Regions from separate parts of the Ectobacillus sp. JY-23 genome, predicted to be linked through region 2. Evidence: riboswitches for the same ligand, from Rfam matches in the RefSeq annotation. Region 2 holds a riboswitch; the other holds the start of a gene.
What was found. Region 2 has a riboswitch for S-adenosylmethionine ahead of MUG87_RS10475 (methionine ABC transporter ATP-binding protein). Riboswitches for the same ligand answer to the same signal wherever they lie in the genome.
Positions count from the first base shown of each region.

Region 1: another riboswitch for S-adenosylmethionine. It lies ahead of MUG87_RS15475 (O-methyltransferase); the one in region 2 lies ahead of MUG87_RS10475 (methionine ABC transporter ATP-binding protein).

Region 1 covers NZ_CP095462.1:3,047,433-3,057,695, reverse strand. The annotation lists gene MUG87_RS15490 (sensor histidine kinase) at 1-1,196, opposite strand, end outside; gene MUG87_RS15485 (amidohydrolase) at 1,208-2,452, opposite strand; gene MUG87_RS15480 (alpha/beta hydrolase) at 2,615-3,325, opposite strand; gene MUG87_RS15475 (O-methyltransferase) at 3,415-3,993, opposite strand; SAM riboswitch class I at 4,240-4,344, opposite strand; gene MUG87_RS15470 (spore germination protein) at 4,559-6,079, shown strand; gene MUG87_RS15465 (Ger(x)C family spore germination protein) at 6,081-7,286, shown strand; gene MUG87_RS15460 (GerAB/ArcD/ProY family transporter) at 7,300-8,403, shown strand; gene MUG87_RS15455 (phosphatidylglycerophosphatase A family protein) at 8,729-9,253, opposite strand; gene MUG87_RS15450 (hypothetical protein) at 9,516-10,263, opposite strand, start outside.
Region 2 covers NZ_CP095462.1:2,003,816-2,014,078, reverse strand. The annotation lists gene MUG87_RS10525 (6-phospho-beta-glucosidase) at 1-364, shown strand, start outside; gene MUG87_RS10520 (PTS sugar transporter subunit IIB) at 391-696, shown strand; gene MUG87_RS10515 (PTS sugar transporter subunit IIC) at 739-2,085, shown strand; gene MUG87_RS10510 (PTS lactose/cellobiose transporter subunit IIA) at 2,098-2,418, shown strand; gene MUG87_RS10505 (M4 family metallopeptidase) at 2,448-4,085, opposite strand; gene MUG87_RS10500 (arsenate reductase family protein) at 4,455-4,811, shown strand; gene gcvH (glycine cleavage system protein GcvH) at 4,870-5,253, shown strand; gene MUG87_RS10490 (toprim domain-containing protein) at 5,615-5,956, shown strand; gene MUG87_RS10485 (thioredoxin family protein) at 5,968-6,267, shown strand; gene MUG87_RS10480 (hypothetical protein) at 6,379-6,705, shown strand; SAM riboswitch class I at 6,883-6,992, shown strand; gene MUG87_RS10475 (methionine ABC transporter ATP-binding protein) at 7,134-8,159, shown strand; gene MUG87_RS10470 (methionine ABC transporter permease) at 8,152-8,817, shown strand; gene metQ (methionine ABC transporter substrate-binding lipoprotein MetQ) at 8,892-9,695, shown strand; gene sufC (Fe-S cluster assembly ATPase SufC) at 9,999-10,263, shown strand, end outside.

The DNA.
Region 1 (10,263 bases), 1.0 Mb from region 2:
TCATGTAAAGAAATCTGAATTTGCTTCTGCTCCTTTTCCATATACTTCACGCTATTATGCACTAAGTTAGAGAATACACGTTTGATTTTTTCACGATCTAGTTCTACATCAATAGGAGTGGAACATGAGTGTTTTACGATAACCTCTATTCCTTGTTCTTGCAAATCTAATTGCAGCTCTTCTGCATAATCCTGCACATACTGAGAGATATTCACCTTCTCAAATACAAATGGTATCCTTTGTAGATCAAGCTTTGAAAATAAAAATAATTCTTCAATTAGAGCATCCAAATCCTTAGCTTTTGTATAAATTGTAGTTAAATATTTATCCATTTTCTCTTTCGTATTTGCTATGCCATCACGAATGCCTTCTACATAACCAATAATGGATGTAATTGGAGTTTTTAAATCATGTGAAATATTAGAGAGCAGCTCTTTTCTACTTTCCTCGTACTGCAGCTGCAGTTCGATGGATTCTTTTAACTTTTTTCTCATTTCCTCAAAGGATTGTGTAAGCTGCCCAACTTCATCTTGAGAATTCCCATATAGCTTGAAGTTTAAATCACCTTCCCAAATGCGTTCAGTGCCTCTCTTTAAGATGAGTAACGGTCTAATAATGCTCCTCGAAACGATATAATTGACCGCTCCCAGCGTCACAATTAAAAACAGCAACAGTAAGCCAAATAGAATGGGAAATAGATTTCGGACAAGCTCTGTATATGAGCTAATCTTACGAAGCACAAATATACTTCCTTCTTCGTTATCAGGAAAGAAAAAATCAAATTTTACGTATGTGTAAAAGGTATCATTCACTTGCATCGTATCTCGTATACGAATGTTACCTTCTTCAAAATCGGGTAACGCTTTTGAAACTGCATTTCGGTTTAATGGTGATGATGCATATGTGACGTTATGACCCTTTCGAATCACAACTTCAACACTAGGTCTATTCTCAACATGTTTCATGTCTAATAGCTCATTCGGTGTATGCTTCGCTAAAAATTTCAAATCCAAATATGCGCTTTCCTCAGCCGCACTTAGCGGTTTATTAATATGAGAGTTTTTATAGAAATATTTTACCGATTTTGCATCTCCTGTAATTGTAAACAATATTAAAAAGCCTGCAGCGAACATTAAAATAATGGATATACATATCACTACGATATAGGATAGTAAAAATTTTGTTTTAATTGACATGCATTTCATCCTTAGTTTTGTCTTTCCATTTTTACTGGAGGTAATTCTCCTGCTACAGATTGCCCTTTGTAAAAAACAATTCGTTTGTTCGGCTTACGAGCAATAACCTCTGCTGCGGAAGAAGCTTTTATTAATATAAAATCCGCCCTATCACCAATCCTTGGCCATTGTTGCTTTCCATTGCAATCAAGCGAACACTTTCCTTTTGTAATGAATGGTAACGCCTGTCCCAATGATTTCTCGTCAATCCACCTAAAGCGTTGTGCCAGAATATTGGCTTTATCTAACATATCGCCGGTACCGAATGGATCCCAATGATCTGTGAGACTGTCCGTACCAAGTTGTATCTCAACACCTTTAGCCTGTAGCAGCGGGACAGGTACACCTGGAATATCAACAGGTATAGTAGACGCAATACGAATACCTAACGCTGCAAATGTTTCAGCTAAGTCCTCAGCTTCTTTTGAAGAAACTGCTCCTAGTCCAAATGCATGACTAATCGTAACACGATTGTGCCACCCTGCTTCCTCTGTCAGTTGCGCTAAGCGCTTCATCGTGTACGTTCCTAAGCTACCGTCATCATGTAGATGCATATCAATATCCACATTAAATTCTACTGCCAAATCCATCATCGTAAATAACGATTTTTCAATATCTCCATCTACAGTAGCAGGATCCAATCCGCCGACTAAGCTTGCACCGGTTCTCAAAGCCTCCTTCATCAAGGAAACCGCATGATTTCTCAATAAACCATGTTGCGGGAATGCTACAATTTCCCCGTCTAGTTTATTCTTGTAATCTGTTAGTACTTCCATCGTTAACTCAAGGTGGTGCAAACCAATAGAATGATCAATATTGCAATGTGTTCTCACAAAAGTTGTCCCACTAGAGGATTCCTGATTTAAAATTTTCTTCGCTCTTTCCTTAACAAAACGCAGCTGCTCAGGAAGTAATTTTTGCTCCTCAGCTATTCTTTTAAAAACGCTTGGATTGGGTGTTGGGGCTTTCCAGGGTCCCCCATAATAAGTTTTATTGAGATGAATGTGCATTTCAGCAAACGAAGGCAACACTAATAAACCACACGCATCATAATAACTTGCTTCTGCTGGTAAATCTTCATTGGCACTGATTATATTTTGAATCGTTCCATCTTCAATAAATAAATGAAATTGAGCTGTCTCTGTTTCTGTTACCACATCATCTTCATATTTATAACCTGTTTCTAGTAAGACATTCTTCAACCAAAATGTATTCATTCCTATCCCCCTCTAGGTCGTTGTTGTTCTTCCTTTATCATATCGGATAAAACTAAAAGACTTATAAACCATTTCTTAAAAAAGTATTAAAAATGAAACTCTTTTTAGAAATACACCATATTGTGAATCCATATAAAAAGACAACGCTCATACGTTGTCTCCTTAGTGTTGCCTATTTAACCATTCTGTCATAACTTCAATGGTTTCCTTTTGTTGCTGCTTTGCTGTAATCGTACTTTTATTATCGCCCTTTTGCTCACCATACATGCCAAAGTGAGCATGATTTCCACCCTTAATCATATGTAGAGTAGTGTTTTTGGAAAGAAGCTGTTCTTTCTCTTTCATTTGTGACAGCGTAGCCACTCCATCTCTTTCACCATAAACGGACAGAATTGGAATAGACGTGTTGGAAAGGTCATCTGCTGGATAAGCAGCCAGAAACATGATCCCAGCGACTTTATCTTTATTTTCATAAGCGTACCTAGCACCCATCGCTCCCCCTAAAGAATGACCCGCTATATACCACCTTCTTACCTGTGGGTAGCTCTTGATGATTTCGTCTGCCTTATTGACATCAAAAATGGCAAAACGCAATGGCAACTGCGGTATAACAGTGAAGTAGCCTTTCTTTTGTAGCTCGTATCCAATATAGCTGTATGCCTCCGCCTCTACTTTTGCACCTTGGTAAAAGATAATACCTGTTTCAGCATTTGGATTGCCAAATACCATAGCTCCATCTTCTTTGTTTTGCACAAGAGAAAGAGCCTCTTTTGTGGGCTTATAAGCAGCTTGCGCCCAAATCAAAAAGCATGCGGTTATAAATACCAATAGCGCTATGAAAGATAATAGAATTATTTTCATCCATTTTTTCATCGTAAGATTCCTCACAGTTTTCACTTTTTACTTAATCTATCACTTTTTTTAAGGAGCAATACGCTGATGTTTAGAATCTCCTCTTATATTTATTCTGCTGTTTTAATTGCTAGTAATACGCCTGTAGACCAGTCCATCTCAGTTATAGTCATATCTTTTCTATTTCGCAATGCTTGCACTAACGTTGGCGCTTTAATACGGTACTCTTCCGGCAATTTTTCATGCGGTAATACGTCATGAATGACATAAAATCCACCAACATTCAGCTGCTCTAGTGTTTTATCCAGCAAGTCGAATTTTCCTGGCCATGTATCCGCAAAGATAAAGTCGAACGTTTCGGTCATCGTTTGAATAAATGCACTTCCCTCTTCGCAATGAAATGTAATACGTGTATCATGTCCCAGCATTTGTTTTGCTACGGCGTGAACAGCAGGATCAATATCAACAGTTATCAATGTGCTGGTTTCATCCATACCTTCTAAAATCCAAGAAGCCGATGCCCCTGTTCCTGTTCCCAGTTCTAAAAATCTGCCACTTTGTTTCGCTGCGGCTAATCCTTTTAAGAAAAAGCCTGTTTTATAGTCACAAAATTGATTAAAACCAATCTTCTTTGATTCTTTTATAATCTGTAAATATGCAGACGGTGCTTGCTGCTCTATCTGTTTCATTTCATCCTCCTTTTATGTAGGGCTTTTGATTTTTTATACATAGGCTCGGTTAATGGTTTGTTGTTGCTTTCCGTTACGGGGGTTCGCTTTCAGCGAGCGGTCAGGGAGTCTCATCCCTTTCACTCCAATCAACAAGTGCAAATGATTAACATTGGGCTTTAACACAGCCTATACATAAAAAAGCCCCTTTCCTACACCAAGAAAGGAGCTGAACATACTTTTACCTCACAAAAGCATCTTCGTCCTTTCTCATCTTCCAAGCGCGCAGCTTGCTGGAATTGGCACGGTATTCCAAAGGAATCCGTTGCCGAGGCTTCAAAGGGCCAGTCCCTCCACCTCTCTAGATAAGAAATTACGTCTTTTTAAAATTCTAAGTAAATATATACGAAAAGTCAATGTAATTATATACGCGTCGAATTAGAATCGCCTAACACTCTATGTATGCCTATTCGTATTTCTATCAGATTTTCATTTTCTTTGCTCCAAATAGAGTATGAAGAATAAACATCCTTAAAATAGGAGATACGATTGTTAACAGCCAAAAAATTAAGGTGAGTACGTTTCTATGAAAAATCATCATGTGATGCAACAAGAAGAACATAAAGACGAAATTTTCATCTCTTTAGTCCAAAATACAGCTCGCATTCAACAGGATTTCGGCGACAGCACAGACCTATCTATACGACATATAACACTAGGAAAAAAACATCTCTCTTCCGCTACTCTTGTACGAATTGAAGGGCTTTCTGATGAAAAGCTGGTATCAAAATCTGTTATTCAACCTTTAATAGAGCTATGGGACACAAACGAACGAATGACAACAGACGGAATAGCGTCTTGTCTGCAAAATAATTTAGTAACCACAAGCGGACTGAATCTTACTTCTAGATGGAAGGAAGTATTTCGAGCCATTTTGGAGGGTGACACCGCGGTATTTATTGATGGATGTCACATAGCAATCATCGCGAGCACGCGCGGAGGCGAACGCCGCTCTATTACCGAACCATCAACACAAACAACAATTCGAGGACCAAAGGAAGGCTTCGTAGAGAGTATTAGAACAAACACAGCTCTAGTGCGCAGAAAAATTAAAAATCCTAAACTGAGGGTTGAAGCCATGGAGATTGGAACACTTTCACAGACAAGCGTAGAAATTATGTACGTAGAAGGCATTGTTGATGAAGAAGTGCTGATGAAAGTGCAAAACAAGCTGCAAACAAGTAATCTGGATATGGTTTTAGAGTCAGGTGATATTGAAAGGCTGATTGAAAATAATACACACACCGTATTCCCAACCGTTTATCACACAGAGCGACCTGATGTAGTAGCAAGCGACATCTCACAAGGGCGGGTCGCTGTATTTGTGGATGGAACACCATTCGTTTTAATTGCACCTGTCTCCTTTTTTCAATTCTTCCAATCACCAGAGGATTATTACGAAAGAAAACAGATTGGCTATTTTATACGAGGACTGCGGTTTGTATCCTTTTTGGTTGCTTTGCTTGCACCTTCCATCTATATCTCTTTAATTACACATCATCAATCCATGCTTCCAACACACCTTTTAATCAGTCTATATGCACAGCGGGAAGGTATTCCATTTCCAGCCATTATAGAGGCTTTTTTGATGGAGCTGCTGTTTGAGCTTCTTAGAGAAGCTGGCATACGCATGCCTCGTATCATTGGCCCAACTGTTTCTATCGTTGGAGCGATTGTATTAGGACAAGCGGCGGTACAAGCAGGAATCGTATCGACTGCGATGATTATAGTGGTCTCCATCACAGCCATCTCGAGCTTTACACTGCCTAGCTATAATTTGGCTGCTACTGCCAGGATTCTTCGCTTCGTTCTTATGATAGCAGCATTCTTACTAGGCTTTTACGGAATCTTGCTCGGGTTTCTTGTCCTTTTAGCTCATACATGTAGTCTCTACTCCTTTGGAGAACTGTTTGTTAGTACCAAGCTTCCCGGTGTGCAAGGTGCGCAAAGATCTAGTCAGAAAAGTTTTTGGGCAAGAGTTTTTGATATCAAGACAAATTCAACCCCTAAACAAACAGTCCGATCACCGCAAAAAGGAGAATCGTAACATGCTGAAACGAATTATGGGCTATATAGCTCTTATTTGTATGCTGATCTATCAAGCAGGGTGCGGAAGTCAAGCAGAATTAAATGAAATGGCTGTTGTAATTGGAATGGGAATCGATATAGTAAACGAACATCAGTATAAAGTTACCTTTCAAATTGTGGACCCGAGTCAAGCCGCCGGCACACAAGGAGGCTCTGGTGGTAACAGCGGCTTGCAAATCCTAAATCAAAGCGGCTTTGGAAAAACAATTGTCTCAGCGGCTCGCAATGCTTCTAAAAGTATCTCGAGACAAAATTTTTATGCCCATACTGCTTTAATTGTGTTTGGAGAGGAAATGGCCCGCCGTGGTCTAGCTGAAGCACTGGACACCCTCGAGCGTGATCAAAGTCTTCGTACTAATATTCCAGTTGTAATCGCAAGAGATACGACTGCCAGCACTGTTTTAGATACTCTGACTGTTTTAAATAAAATTCCTACTCAATCTATCATTGGAAAACTAAAAAATACGGGACAGGTACTAGGAGAAAATCCCAACGTTCTTTTAAACGAGCTCGTAATGAACACTGTCACACCAGGAAAAGAAGCAATTATCAGCGGTGTAACTGTCAAAGGTGATACCAAGAAAAAATCACAAGCGAGCTATGTAGAACAAACACACCCTGTGTCTTCTGTACTCAGTGGCGTAGGTATTCTTAATAAGCAAGGGCGTTTAGTTCGCTGGCTTGACGGCACTGATGCAAAAGCTGTCCTATATATAGGTAATCAGTTAAAACATACGATTGTCTCAGCTGCATGCGCTAAAAACAAGTACATTAGTTCTGAAATCTTATTTGCCAAAAGTAAAAAGAAGGTAAGCTTTCAACAAGGGACCCCGATTCTACACGTTTCCGTATACCAAGATGCCGAAATTGAAGCAGTAGATTGTGAAGATGTTGCGATTACCAATCCTGATGTAATTAAGCAAATTGAAACAAAGATGAGTAAAGAAGTAAAGCGTGAAATTGAACATGCAGTGCGCCTTGTCCAACAAGAGAAGAGCGATATTTTCGGCTTTGGAGAATTTTTATATCGCAATAGCCCACGGGTTTGGAACACATATGAAAAACAGTGGGAAGAGCAATTTGCTAAAGCTAAGCTTCACGTTACGGTACATACCACTCTTAGACGTTCCGGCATGATTCAAGACCATTTCCCGACAGTCCGTTAGCAAGGAGGACACTATGCAAAAACACCACGTGTATACAATTGAAATGTTTTATATCATTATCTTATTTGAACTGGGAAGCGCAGTCCTCCTTGATGTGGGAAAGAGTGCTAAACAAGACGCTTGGATTGCCATCTTGATTGGAACCGCAGTGGCCATCCTTCCATTACTTATCTACATTTCACTGTATAAGTACGCCCCAAACTTATCACTTATACAATATCTGCAGAAGCTGCTTGGGAAGCGACTAGGACAGATTGTAGGTCTTTTTTATATCGCATACTTTTTATACATTTGTTCACGCGTTTTACGAGATTTTGGTTCACTTTTAATTGTAGCGGCATATCCGTATACGTCTCCCTTTATTCTAAATACCTGCATGATGCTGGCAGTTGCTTATATAGCCAGCCTTGGCTTCGAAGTGATTGGACGTATGTCCATGGTTATGATTTGGCTTATTCTTGTTCCCTTTGCTCTTTTAACTATTCTGCAGCTTGTATCTGGCACAGTACATCCTGACTATATAAAGCCCGTACTGGCAGAAGGCTGGAAACCTATATTAAAAACAATATTTCCAGGCGTAGTAACCTTTCCTTTTGGCGAAATGATTGCATTTACAATGCTGTTTCCCTTTTTAAAAGAACCTAAACACGTGACCAAAATCAGTATAGGCGCCGTAGTGATAAGCGGATGTATATTAATGGTTGAAATGCTTTTTCACTTGGCTACTATCGGAGTAGAGGCAGTCTCACATGCTACATTCCCGATTCTTTTAACAGTTTCTCTCATTAAAATTGGGGATTTCTTAGAAAGACTAGATGCCTTTGTTGTTATCATTATGGTTGTTTTGGGCTTTTCTAAAATTATTGTTTTCCTATATGCCGCCACAAGAGGAGCTTCACAGTTGTTTGGTATTAAGGAAGAAAAACAACTTGTCTATCCATTAGGCCTTGTCGTTGTTCTTTCTTCTTCCTTTATTGCACCTAATTTTGCTGCCCATATACAAGAGGGAATCGACTATGTAACATATTATCTACATTTACCCTTTCAATTCGGCATTCCCTTTCTACTGTTTGTCATTATGCACATCAAAAAACGGAAAGCTGCTCATGCACGGTAATTGTTCTGTCTGCGGATAGATATTAGAAATACGAATATATAGAGCGTGATTGTCAAATAATCATACCCCCTGAGCACCATAAAGATATGTTGACCTGTCGTGAAGAAATAACCAAGAGAATAGCCCTGTAGCAAATCCATTCCTATTCCAAACCCAAATACAAGAAGTGTTATTAACAATATAGCCCCTATTAATTTCATGACATCACCTTTATGATTTTGACTTTAGGAATATGGTGTAAAAAAAGCCACTATTATATACGTATTTGCTCCCCTAACAAAAAGTGGCTCCTACGATTGTAGTAGGAGCCAAGCAGAATAAAAATTTATTCAGGGTTATGCTCACTTTCCAGCTTTGCGCGATATCGATGTGCCAATCGGCTTGCAGCAGCTGCTGCAATCGCACCAACCAAATCATCTAAAAAAGCGTGTACGTGCCCTGTAGACTTATCATTCAGCAGGTGTAAAATACCTTCTTTCAACTTATCGATGTAGCCATAATTAGTAAAGCTAATACTTCCATACAAGTTTAGAATGGATAATGCTAATGTTTCATCCACACCATACAAGCTTTCATCTGCCTTTATCATTTGCTGAAGAGGAAAAGATAATGCTCCTTTTTCTGCCAGTATATCTAGCTCAATTCCCGTTAACAAAGCGTTCTGCACTTCTCTTTTTTTCAGTACACTTTCCACATTCTCCACACATTCCTCTATAGTCAAACACGGTATATATTTCTCTTGCAAAAAATATGTTAGCTTTGCAATGTCTTCTGTATGTACACCTCGTTCATGTAAAGCTGTAATAGCATTTTTTTGTACGTCATGACTCGATATAAAAGTAAGCTTCATCTCTTAATGGATTCCTCCTTTATCTATTGGCTGTGTTAAAGTTCACTGATTTCCATTAGGGAGGTTCGCTATGCACATGCGGGATCCTCTCACCCCCTTTACTCCACTCAACAAGTGATAATGATCCACATTAGGCTTTAACACAGCCTACCTATTTTGGAAATCGCTTTTATTATTAAGATGGTTTTCAAACTTTATTCATACGGTACATGTGGATCCTTTGACTCAACTTAAAAAGACCCTGCTTATGCAGGGCCTTTCATCATTTCTTATTTACAGGAATTGTGATTTCCAATTCTGCTGGCGTTGTTTTGCCACCTGACACTGTAAACGTATAGTTCACAGGTATTTCTTCCAGTAGGTCCATATCCAAGTATGTTACTGCTTGATAGGTGCCATCCGGTAAATATAAGCTGAAGCTTCCTTCATTCACACTCACATGGTAAAGCTCTTCCTCATCACCAACCGCTTGCAATTGCAGGATACCCCATGCAGTACCATTTTCTTTCTTTACAGTTCCCTTTACATTATCTGCTGGTACTTCAATACGAAGCGGAGCTACAGTTCCGTTTTTCACTGTGAAAGTGTAACGAAATGCTGTAACATTTCCTGTTTCCATATCATAATAGCCTTCCGTTGTATACGTCCCGTCCGGTAAATACAAGCTGATTTGTCCATCTTTAATTTCTGCACTATACCATTTTTCTGTACCAGACTCACCTTCATATAAAATGAGCGTACCTCTTTGCACAGGTTGCCCTGCTTTTTGTACTGTTCCTGTCACATTATCAGCCGGCACGTTCACAGAGATTACTTCTGCTTTGCCATTCTTTACGGTAAAGATTTGATAAAATGCCGTAAATACATCTCTTTCGACATCATAATAACCAGCTATCTCATATTCTCCATCTGGTAGATATAAGCTGAATTGACCATTTTGAATGTTTGCTTCATAGGAGTAGAAGTGTTCTGTATCTTGGATTGACACAAGTCCACTTTTTACTACCTTG
Region 2 (10,263 bases):
TTATAACAATACAGGTGATGTGCAAACGGTCAATGTGCAAAATAACGGAGCGATTGCGGATTTACCTGCAGATGCGGTGGTGGAAGTAAATGCAATTATAACTAAACATGGTCCTAAGCCCATCGCGGTCGGAAGGTTGCCGCTCTCGGTTCGAGGTATGATTCAAAACATGAAAGCGTTTGAAGAACTTGTGATTGAAGCGGCTGTTACAGGAGATTACTTAAAGGCCTACAAAGCAATGGTAATGAATCCATTGGTGACAAGTGATAAAAAAGCCAAATTAATGCTGGATGAATTGCTGGAGGCGCATAAGGAGTATTTACCGCAATTTCAGCATAGTCGCGCCTATGTACAAAACAGATAATGCTAGATAAGTAGGGAGGAAAATTCGTGAATATTTTGTTGGTGTGTTCTGCAGGTATGTCAACGAGCTTGCTTGTTACGAAGATGGAGGAGGCTGCTCGTAATAAAGGGATTGCAGCGAAAATTTGGGCTGTTTCAGGTGATGCAGCTAGAGAACATATAGAAGAGGCTGACGTTCTTTTGTTAGGTCCACAAGTACGCTACTTGCTAGGAGCTATGCAAAAACTCGGCGCAGAAAAAGGGGTAGCGGTTGATGTTATCAACACGATGCATTACGGCTTAATGAATGGTGAAGCTGTATTGGAGGCTGCTGTAGCATTGTGCAATTCATAAGAGGAATGGGAGAGCACGCAAAACAGAAGAGGGGGAAAGGGAATGATGGGATTTATTGAAAAATATATTATGCCGGCAGCTGTAAAACTGGGCAACAACCGTCATTTGTTAGCAATTCGTGATGCACTAATTGGGATGATTGCCATTACGATGATTGGTTCCTTTGCCGTATTGTTCAACAACTTAGGCGGCGCAATACCTGGTTATGATAAGTTGATGTTAACTGTTTTCGGTGAAAACTGGAAAACGCTCGGCGGCGATATTTGGTGGGGCACATTCGCGTTTATGACAGTGTTTGCAGTTATCGGAATTTCTTATAAACTGGCGCGTTCTTACGGTGATGATGGCTTTGAAGCCATGCTCATTTCGCTTGCTACTTATTTTGTTCTTGTGCCGCAAATCGCGAAAGTCACATTAACAATTGATGAGAAGCCAGTTTCTGGTGACGCTTGGGGCTTGGTACAATGGTCATACTTAAACTCAACAGCTTTATTTACAGGTATTATAGTTGCTATCATCGCAACAGAGATTTTTGTACGACTAGCAAAAGTGAAATATTTAGTGATTAAATTACCGGACGGTGTTCCTCCAGCAGTATCACGGGCATTCGCTAAGCTGTTACCAGGGATGATGACGATTTTCCTATTTGGTCTGTTCGGTGTACTATTCCGTATCGCAACAAACGGACAATACGTAAACGACTGGTTGAACAAAGTATTGGTTGCACCGCTGACGAATGCAGCTGATTCACTGCCATTTGCGTTGTTGCTTGCCTTTTTGATTCATGGCTTCTGGATGCTTGGTTTACACGGAACCAATATCCTAGGCGGCATTACCACACCATTATTTACGCAGCTAGGTAATAAAAATATTGATTTAGCAGCTCAAGGTGTGAAGGATCTTGATAAATATGCTATCATGGCAGGCCCTTACTTTGATGCATTTGTATTCCTTGGTGGATCAGGAGCGACAATTGGTTTATTGATCGCTTTGTTTATCGCATCTAAAAAACGCAGGCAAATCGTAGCACTTGGAACGCCTCCTGGTTTGTTCCAAATCAATGAACCCGTGATTTTCGGTCTACCAATTGTATTAAACCCTATCTGGCTCATTCCATTTGTAGCGACACCTATGGTATTGACGGTTACATCTTATTTGGCAATTGACTGGGGTCTTGTGCATCCAGTCGTAACAAACATTCCTTGGGTAACACCTCCTATTCTAGGTGGTTACTTAGCAACAGGAGGACATGTGTCGGGAGCGGTAATGGCTGCTATCAATTTAGTAATTTCTGTTGTCATTTACTTACCGTTCGTTATGATGCAAGAGCGCCTTGACGCAAAAAAAGTACAAGAAACGCAAGTGAACGGTACAAACTTTACAGCATAGGAGGATTTGCAGGTGACAGAACTTAATACAACGCAGCAAGCCGCATTTCAACTTATTCTGTATAGCGGCAATGCGAGAAGCTATGCGATGGAAGCAATGCAATTGGCACGCCAGGGTGCATTTACAGAGGCGCGTACCAAGCTTGAAGAAGCGAAAAGAGAGCTCAAAGAAGCGCATCATGCACAAACTTCTTTGATTCAAGCTGAGGCGAGGGGAGAAAAAACAGAGCTTTCTGTGCTATTGATTCACGCACAAGATCATCTCATGAATGCCATTACCGTGAAAGAGCTGACAGAAGAGATTATTTATTTGCATGAGAAAATGGAGAAATAAAAACAGGCCGGTTTCGGCCTGTTTTTGTGCTATTGAATACCAACGGCATCAAAGGCTTGTTTCACAGAAGAGACTTCTGCTGAGCTTGCGCCATACAAATCAGCTGCCGCTTGCACAACAGAAGCGCGCGCTTGGCTGAAGTTTGTAGATGACGTGAAGTATGCGGTGTTGGCGCGATAGAAAATTGCACCCATCTTTTCACGACCAATGCCTGATACCCTCACACTATAATGTGTGCCACCTTCTGCTAGCAGGTAAGCAGCTTTATTGATAATACCGCTATTGATATGGACACCGCCATTATCTTGTGTGCCCGTATAACGCTTAGAGTAGTGATCAGGATCTCCGTACTTCGCCGGGTTGCTCATAGAGCGTAAAGCGTCTCCTTGTGTTTTTGGTGTGTATACATCCTCGCCGATTTCATAATCTGGATTATTGTTATCGTAATACTCTACGAGCGTTCCGAAAATATCAGATAGTGCTTCGTTCAAGGCACCTGACTCGTTTTGATAGATTAGGTTGGATGACTTTTCTGTTACAGCATGCGTCAATTCGTGCGCGATAACATCAAGTGCGCCGGAAAGTGGAATGAACGTTGTCCCATCACCATCGCCATACACCATACGTTGTCCATCCCAAAAAGCATTGTTGTAATTTCTTCCATAATGAACAGTAGAGAGTAAAGCAGCTCCTTTGTTATCATAAGAGTTGCGATTGAAGACACTTTTATAGTAATCATACACTTTACCAGCGTAATAATGCGCATCTACTGCTGCCCGGTCATAGGTGGCATTTAGGATTGCATCGGCGTCGGTCCATAACGTACCTGGGAGGCGTGTTCGGTTTTTGGCATCGTATGTGAATACACCTTGCCCTCTTGTGTTATCTTGCAGATAGTAAGAGGAACCGGACTGTGTCATATTTAAAGTTCTTGTGATGCCAAGCAAGCTGGTTCCTGTTCCTGTTACGTTTGTACCTGTAACGTGGTGAATCTTATTGAATTTGTTTAATATCTTTCCAGTACTTGCGTCTACAAAGTAGTCATAATTACCAGGCTCTGGATGTAAAAAATGCAGGTTAACATGATATGCATATACAGCCTCTTCGCCATTTGTATATATAACAAGTGCTGCTGTCGGTTTGCTTTCGTATTCGGGCTTTAGCCCAAGGTCTTTTTCGGCCGTAGCAATTGCCTTAGTAGGGCTAACTCCTTTGCTTGTTAGTTTTAACGTTTCTTTCTGATGAAGATTACCAGCAACTGTTCCGGCTACCACCGTGAGTACACCTTTGCTGTTTACGTGCGCGACTTGTGTTGAGCCCCAAACGGGCAAGCCGTTAAACATTTGTTGTAGGTAAAGAATTGTTGTATTTGTTTGATCGGTCTCGGAGCGAATGATTTTGAAGGAGTTCTCTGCGGAATCACTGATATTGTAATTAGCTTTTTTCTGGTTGAAGTAATCCATAATAATGCGTTCCGGCTTTTTTGTGGAAGGAGATGAAAGTTGTCCGGATACAAACTCAGGTGAACCAACTGCTTCATTGAACTTTTTAACAGACAATACATTCGGTGCGAGATAGGATGGGGAATTTGCAGCACTGACACCGGAACCTAGCGCACTTAAGGCCAGTCCCATTGTTAAGGTGAAGCACAAATGTTTCTTTTTCATTGAAATGCCCCCTTTAATATGTAATATCTAGCACACACATCGTATAACGAGAGAGAACAAATGAACATAAAAAGAATTCTTGTGTTTTTTACAAATACTGATATATTTGAGGGGGAAGAAAGTGACAAGTAATCAAAGCTTGTATCTTTTTAAAAGAATGTAACGAAAATCATCGAAAAAAAACAAGAATCATAATAATGTGTTTTTTTTATGTTGGTTTTCACAGTTATAGCTATTAGCTGTATGGAAAATATAATTTTTGCAGGATACATGAAGAGTGTGACGAATGTATATAAAGTTTGGATGTAGGATATGAAAAATGTATAGCTCTGTGTTAAAATAGGGCATAAAGAAGAAATGGGTGAAGAGATGACAGTAACATTTTATACATATCCCAAATGCGGAACATGTCAAAAAGCAAAGAAATGGTTGGATGAAAAGGGTGTTGCGTATGAAGTAATTCATCTGGTAGAGAATCCACCAACGAAAGAAACACTTGCGATGCTGTACGCAACAAGCGGCTTAGAGCTGAAGAAGTTTTTCAATACAAGCGGTATGAAATATCGCGAGCTTGGACTAAAGGACCGTTTAAAGGATATGAGCGAAGATGAGATGCTCGCTCTTTTGGCTTCTGACGGTATGCTAATTAAGCGACCGATTGTGTCTAATGGTGAAAAAGTAACTGTTGGCTTTAACGAAGAGCAATTCGAGAAAATGTGGTTATAAGGGAGAAATACCGATTTGGTATTTACATAATAATAACACTCACATGGAGGGGACTTACATGAGCATTCCTAAAGAATTACGCTATTCAGAAGAACACGAGTGGGTTAAAGTTGAAGACGGTAAGGTAATTGTTGGTATTACTGATTTTGCACAACACGAGCTTGGCGATATTGTATTCGTAGAGCTTCCAGAAGTTGGGGCGGAAGTAAAAGTAAACGAGCCGTTCGGCAGCGTTGAATCAGTTAAAACGGTATCTGAGCTGTATGCACCTGTAAGCGGCAAAGTAGTACAGGTAAACGATGCGCTTGGAGATAGTCCTGAGCTTGTAAATGAATCACCGTATGGAGACGCTTGGATGATCGTGCTAGAAGTATCCGACATGAGTGAAGTAGAAAGCTTGATGAATGCAGAGCAATACGAAGAAATGACAAACCAAGGCTAACGCCTACAGGCCCTACCGCATCGCGGTAAGGGCCTTTTTAAACTGACCGGAATAAGCATGAAACTGACCGGAATAAGCATGAAACTGACCGGAATAAGCATGAAACTGACCGGAATAAGCATGAAACTGACCGGAATAAGCATGAAACTGACCGGAATAAGCATGAAACTGACCGGAATAAGCACAACTTGCATAAAGAATGCCTATTTTTCGCACAAAAAGTGGATATTTGTTTTTATATGAAAGCGGGAAAGCTACAGAAAAGTGTCGCATTCCACAACAGACAGGAAACAAGACGAAAGTACAGAATATACTATATACTAAAGTTGTATCATAGTCCAAATGAGTCAGGTGATGCCGAGTGATAGAAGTGGAAAAAGTGATAATTGTGGAAGGGAAATCAGATAAGAAAAAGATTGCGACACTTATTAAAGAGCCTGTAGAAATTGTGTGCACCAACGGCACCATCAGTTTGTCTAAGCTAGATGATATGATTGAACAGTTTTTTGATAAAGAAGTGTACGTCCTTGTCGATGCCGATGAAGCCGGGGAAAAGCTTCGCAAGCAATTTAAACGTGAATTTCCACATGCGGAGCATCTGTATATTGACCGCTCGTATCGTGAGGTGGCGACAGCGCCTGTGCAGCATCTTGCCAGTGTTCTGTTAGGAGCGGACATTGATATTTACACCGAGTATTTGTAAGGATGGATAGCATGATAGAGTGGACGGAACAAGAAGCAATGAAACGGGCAAACGAGCCGAGTAAGACAGTGTTATATGCGCATACGCCGCTTTGCGGAACATGTCAGCTTGCGAAAAAAATGCTGACGGTTGTGGAAGCGGCTTTGCCTAGTTTAGAAATTGGCATGGTAGATCTCAATTATGCGCCAGTTTTGGCGCGTACATACGAAATCGAAAGCGTACCTTGCTTATTGGTGCTACATGAAGGAAAAGTGTACAAGCAAATTTATGCGTTTCGCTCAGTGGATTATTTATATCATGAGCTAAAATGACAGCTCGACATATTTCTTGGGAAATACAAGGGAATTTGTCGAGTGGTTAGACAAGGAACAAGCTGCACGAATAGGGAATAAGTATTAAAAAATCGTGCGGGAGTGATTCGAGTGAAGGAGCGATTGTTGTCATTTATTGAATATGTCAATGCACAGGATTATGTAGGACCTTTGTTACCGATTCAGGAAATTAAGGTGCGTGTTGATATGGGAAACGAAGCTTGTACGTTGCATATTTCTAAGACAGGGCTGCATATTTCAGAAGCATCCGATGTGAGAGATTGTCTCCAATTTGTACATGAAGATGATTTACGATCGCTTACAACGGGTATGCGTCTGCAGATGCTCGTAAGAATGAAAGGAGCAAGGTATCAAGGGGCATATCGTACATTATTACTGCTTGAATCACTCTTTTATCTGTATCGTCCCGCAGCATAAAATCCGGCCGTAGCGCCGGATTTTTCTATATATATTGCTAATAATTAGTAAAAATAAAAAAATCAGAAAAAATAACTATTTTCCTATTGACAATATAATCAGACATTGATAGAATTCAAAACATGTTATGAAACAATATTATTTTCATACAATAAATCGGATGACTATGTCCGATTTCTCTTATCAAGAGAGGTGGAGGGACTGAGCCCTGTGAAGCCCGGCAACCGTCAACAATCGTGTTGAAATGGTGCCAATTCCTGCAAAGCGTATGCTTTGAGAGATGAGAGAAAGGCTTATTGACGAATGCTCAAAACCTTTCTGCTCACGCGCGGAAAGGTTTTTTTCATGTAAACAGGTCACCAAAAGCCAGCTGTAAGCAGGACGTTTCGGGGCAGATTATAGACGTATAAAGAAAATGGGGTGAAGACATGATCGTACTTGAACAGGTACAAAAAATATATCGTGCCAAGCATGGCAATGTAACAGCTGTGCAGGATGCGAGTTTTACGATTAAAAGCGGTGAAATCTTCGGAATTATTGGGTACAGTGGTGCCGGTAAGAGTTCCTTAATTCGTATGCTGAATCAGCTTGAGAAGCCAACAGCAGGACGCATTTCAATTGGCAATCGTGTGATTTCTGCAATTACAGGAAAAGAGTTGCGCGAGGCGCGTCAGGAAATTGGAATGATTTTTCAGCACTTTAACCTATTATGGTCTCGCACCGTTCGTGAAAACATTGCATTTCCATTAGAAATTGCAGGTGTTGCTAAAGAGGAGCGTCAAAAGCGTGTTGATGAACTTATTCGTCTTGTTGGTCTAGAAGGTAGAGAGAATGCCTATCCGTCACAATTGAGCGGCGGACAAAAGCAACGAGTGGGAATTGCACGCGCTCTTGCCAATAACCCAAAAGTATTGCTTTGCGATGAAGCAACTTCGGCACTAGATCCGGAAACAACAGATCAAATTCTGGATTTGCTTTTGGACATTAATAAACGTTTAGGACTAACCATTGTTTTAATCACGCATGAGATGCACGTTATCCAAAAGATTTGCGGTCGCGTCGCAGTGATGGAACAGGGACGTATTGTTGAGATGGGCGAAGTTCTTGAAGTGTTCCGCAATCCACAGCAAGAAATCACCAAGCGCTTTGTCAAGCAAGTAACAGATGTTGCCGATACGACAGAAGCAATTGAGCATCTAACAGAGAAGCATCCTGGCGGCCGGATTGTTCGTCTGAAGTTTACAGGGGAGTCGATCGAGCAGCCATTCTTGTATGAGATGATTCGCAACAATAATTTAGAAGTGAACATTTTGCAAGGGAAAATCTCACAAATGTCAAACGGCTCCTACGGCAATTTAGTTGTACAACTGAATGGTGCGCAGGAGGAGATTGATAAGGCAATTGCCTTCATGAAGGAAAGACGTGTAGATATGGAGGTAATTACAAATGGATAAGTTATTTCCAAATGTAGATTGGGCGGAAATGGCCCTTGCTTCTTGGGAAACGTTATATATGACAATCATAGCGGCTGTGGCAACCTTTATTCTCGGCCTTGTGCTAGGTCTGCTGCTGTTTATGACGGGCAAGGGAAATCTTTGGGAAAACAAGCCGTTAAACACAATTATCGGTGCGTTTATCAACATTTTTCGTTCCATTCCATTTATTATTTTAATTATTTTGCTGCTGCCATTTACTAAGGTGGTTATTGGCACAATTTTGGGTGCCGATGCTGCGCTCCCTGCTTTAATCATCGGATCTGCACCATTTTATGGTCGCATGGTGGAAATCGCACTTCGTGAGATTGATAAAGGTGTGATTGAGGCATCAAGAGCGATGGGAGCAAGCACAAGCACAATTATCTTTAAAGTATTGATTCCAGAATCTATGCCCGCACTTGTATCTGGTATTACCGTTACAACAATTGCGCTTGTTGGCTATACAGCCATGGCCGGTGTAGTAGGAGCAGGAGGACTTGGCAACTTAGCATATTTAGAAGGCTTTCAGCGTTCGAACAATGATGTGACCCTAGTTGCCACGGTGCTGATTTTGGTTATTGTGTTTATTTTGCAATTCATTGGCGATCGTATTACAGCCCGCCTTGACAAGCGATAGAATACTTTGGTGCTCTGCACCGAAGTTTCTTATAAAAACAAAATTCAAAATTTTTAAAAAGGAGATAAAGAGACATGAAAAAAGTACTATTCACAGCTTTTACTGCTGTATTCGCGTTTTCACTTGCTGCTTGCGGAGGAAAAGAAGATAAACTGGTAATCGGCGCATCTAACGTACCGCATGCGGAAATTTTGGAGAAAGCAAAGCCGATTCTTGAAGAAAAGGGTGTTGATCTTGAAATCAAGAAATTCCAAGACTACATTTTGCCAAACAAAGCACTAGCTGATAAAGAGATTGATGCAAACTACTTCCAGCACATTCCTTACTTAGAGCAACAAATGAAGGAAAAAGGCTACAAATTTGAAGTAGCAGGAAAAATTCACATTGAGCCAATCGGTATTTACTCTAAAAAATATAAAAACTTAAAGGATCTACCTGAGAACGCAGAGGTTATTATGAGCAGCTCTGTTGCCGACCATGGTCGTGCATTGTCTCTACTGCAAGAAGAAGGGTTGATTAAAATCAAAGACGGTGTTGATAAAACAAAAGCAACTGTAAAAGACATCGCAGAAAATAAAAAGAACTTAAAGTTTAAAACAGATGTAGAAGCAGGGTTACTTCCAAAAGTGTATGAAAACAAAGAAGGCGACATTGTTCTTATTAACACAAACTATGCAATTGATGCAGGCTTAAACCCACAAAAAGATGCAATCGCGTTAGAAGGCTCTGAGTCTCCTTATGTAAACATCATCGCAGTACGTGAAGGTGACAAAGACAAAAAAGGTATCAAAGAGCTGGTAGAAGTACTACATTCTAAAGAGATTCAAGATTACATTAAGAAAGAATATAAAGGTGCGGTTGTACCTGTAAGCGAATAATCAAAAAGAGGTGGCATTGTCCGCCTCTTTTTGTCTTTATTGCACGTCTGTTGTAGAAAGTGGCGAATTGTTGCCAAGAGTAGCCGAATTCTCGCCGAAAGTGACTGAATTGATAAAGAAGAAGTTTTCTCTGCTTATAAATAACAACAAATGCAAAAGATAGTAGATGTGAAAAAATTGTTACATTTTAAAGCTGTTTGATATATCATTTTATTTGATATAAAATAAGAATGAGAATAAAATGAGAATGATAAGTTTTCAGGAGAAATTCAAATTTATATAGAGAAAACTGGAGGTATAAGAATGGCTGGTTCTACTTTAGTAATCAAGGACTTACATGTATCCATCGACGACAAAGAGATTTTAAAAGGAGTTAACCTGGAAGTAAAGGGCGGCGAAATCCATGCAATCATGGGACCGAACGGAACAGGTAAATCCACATTATCTTCTGCGATCATGGGTCATCCTAAATATGAAGTAACATCTGGAAGCATCACGCTTGATGGTGAAGATGTATTAGAAATGGAAGTAGATGAGCGCGCGCGCGCAGGTCTGTTCCTAGCAATGC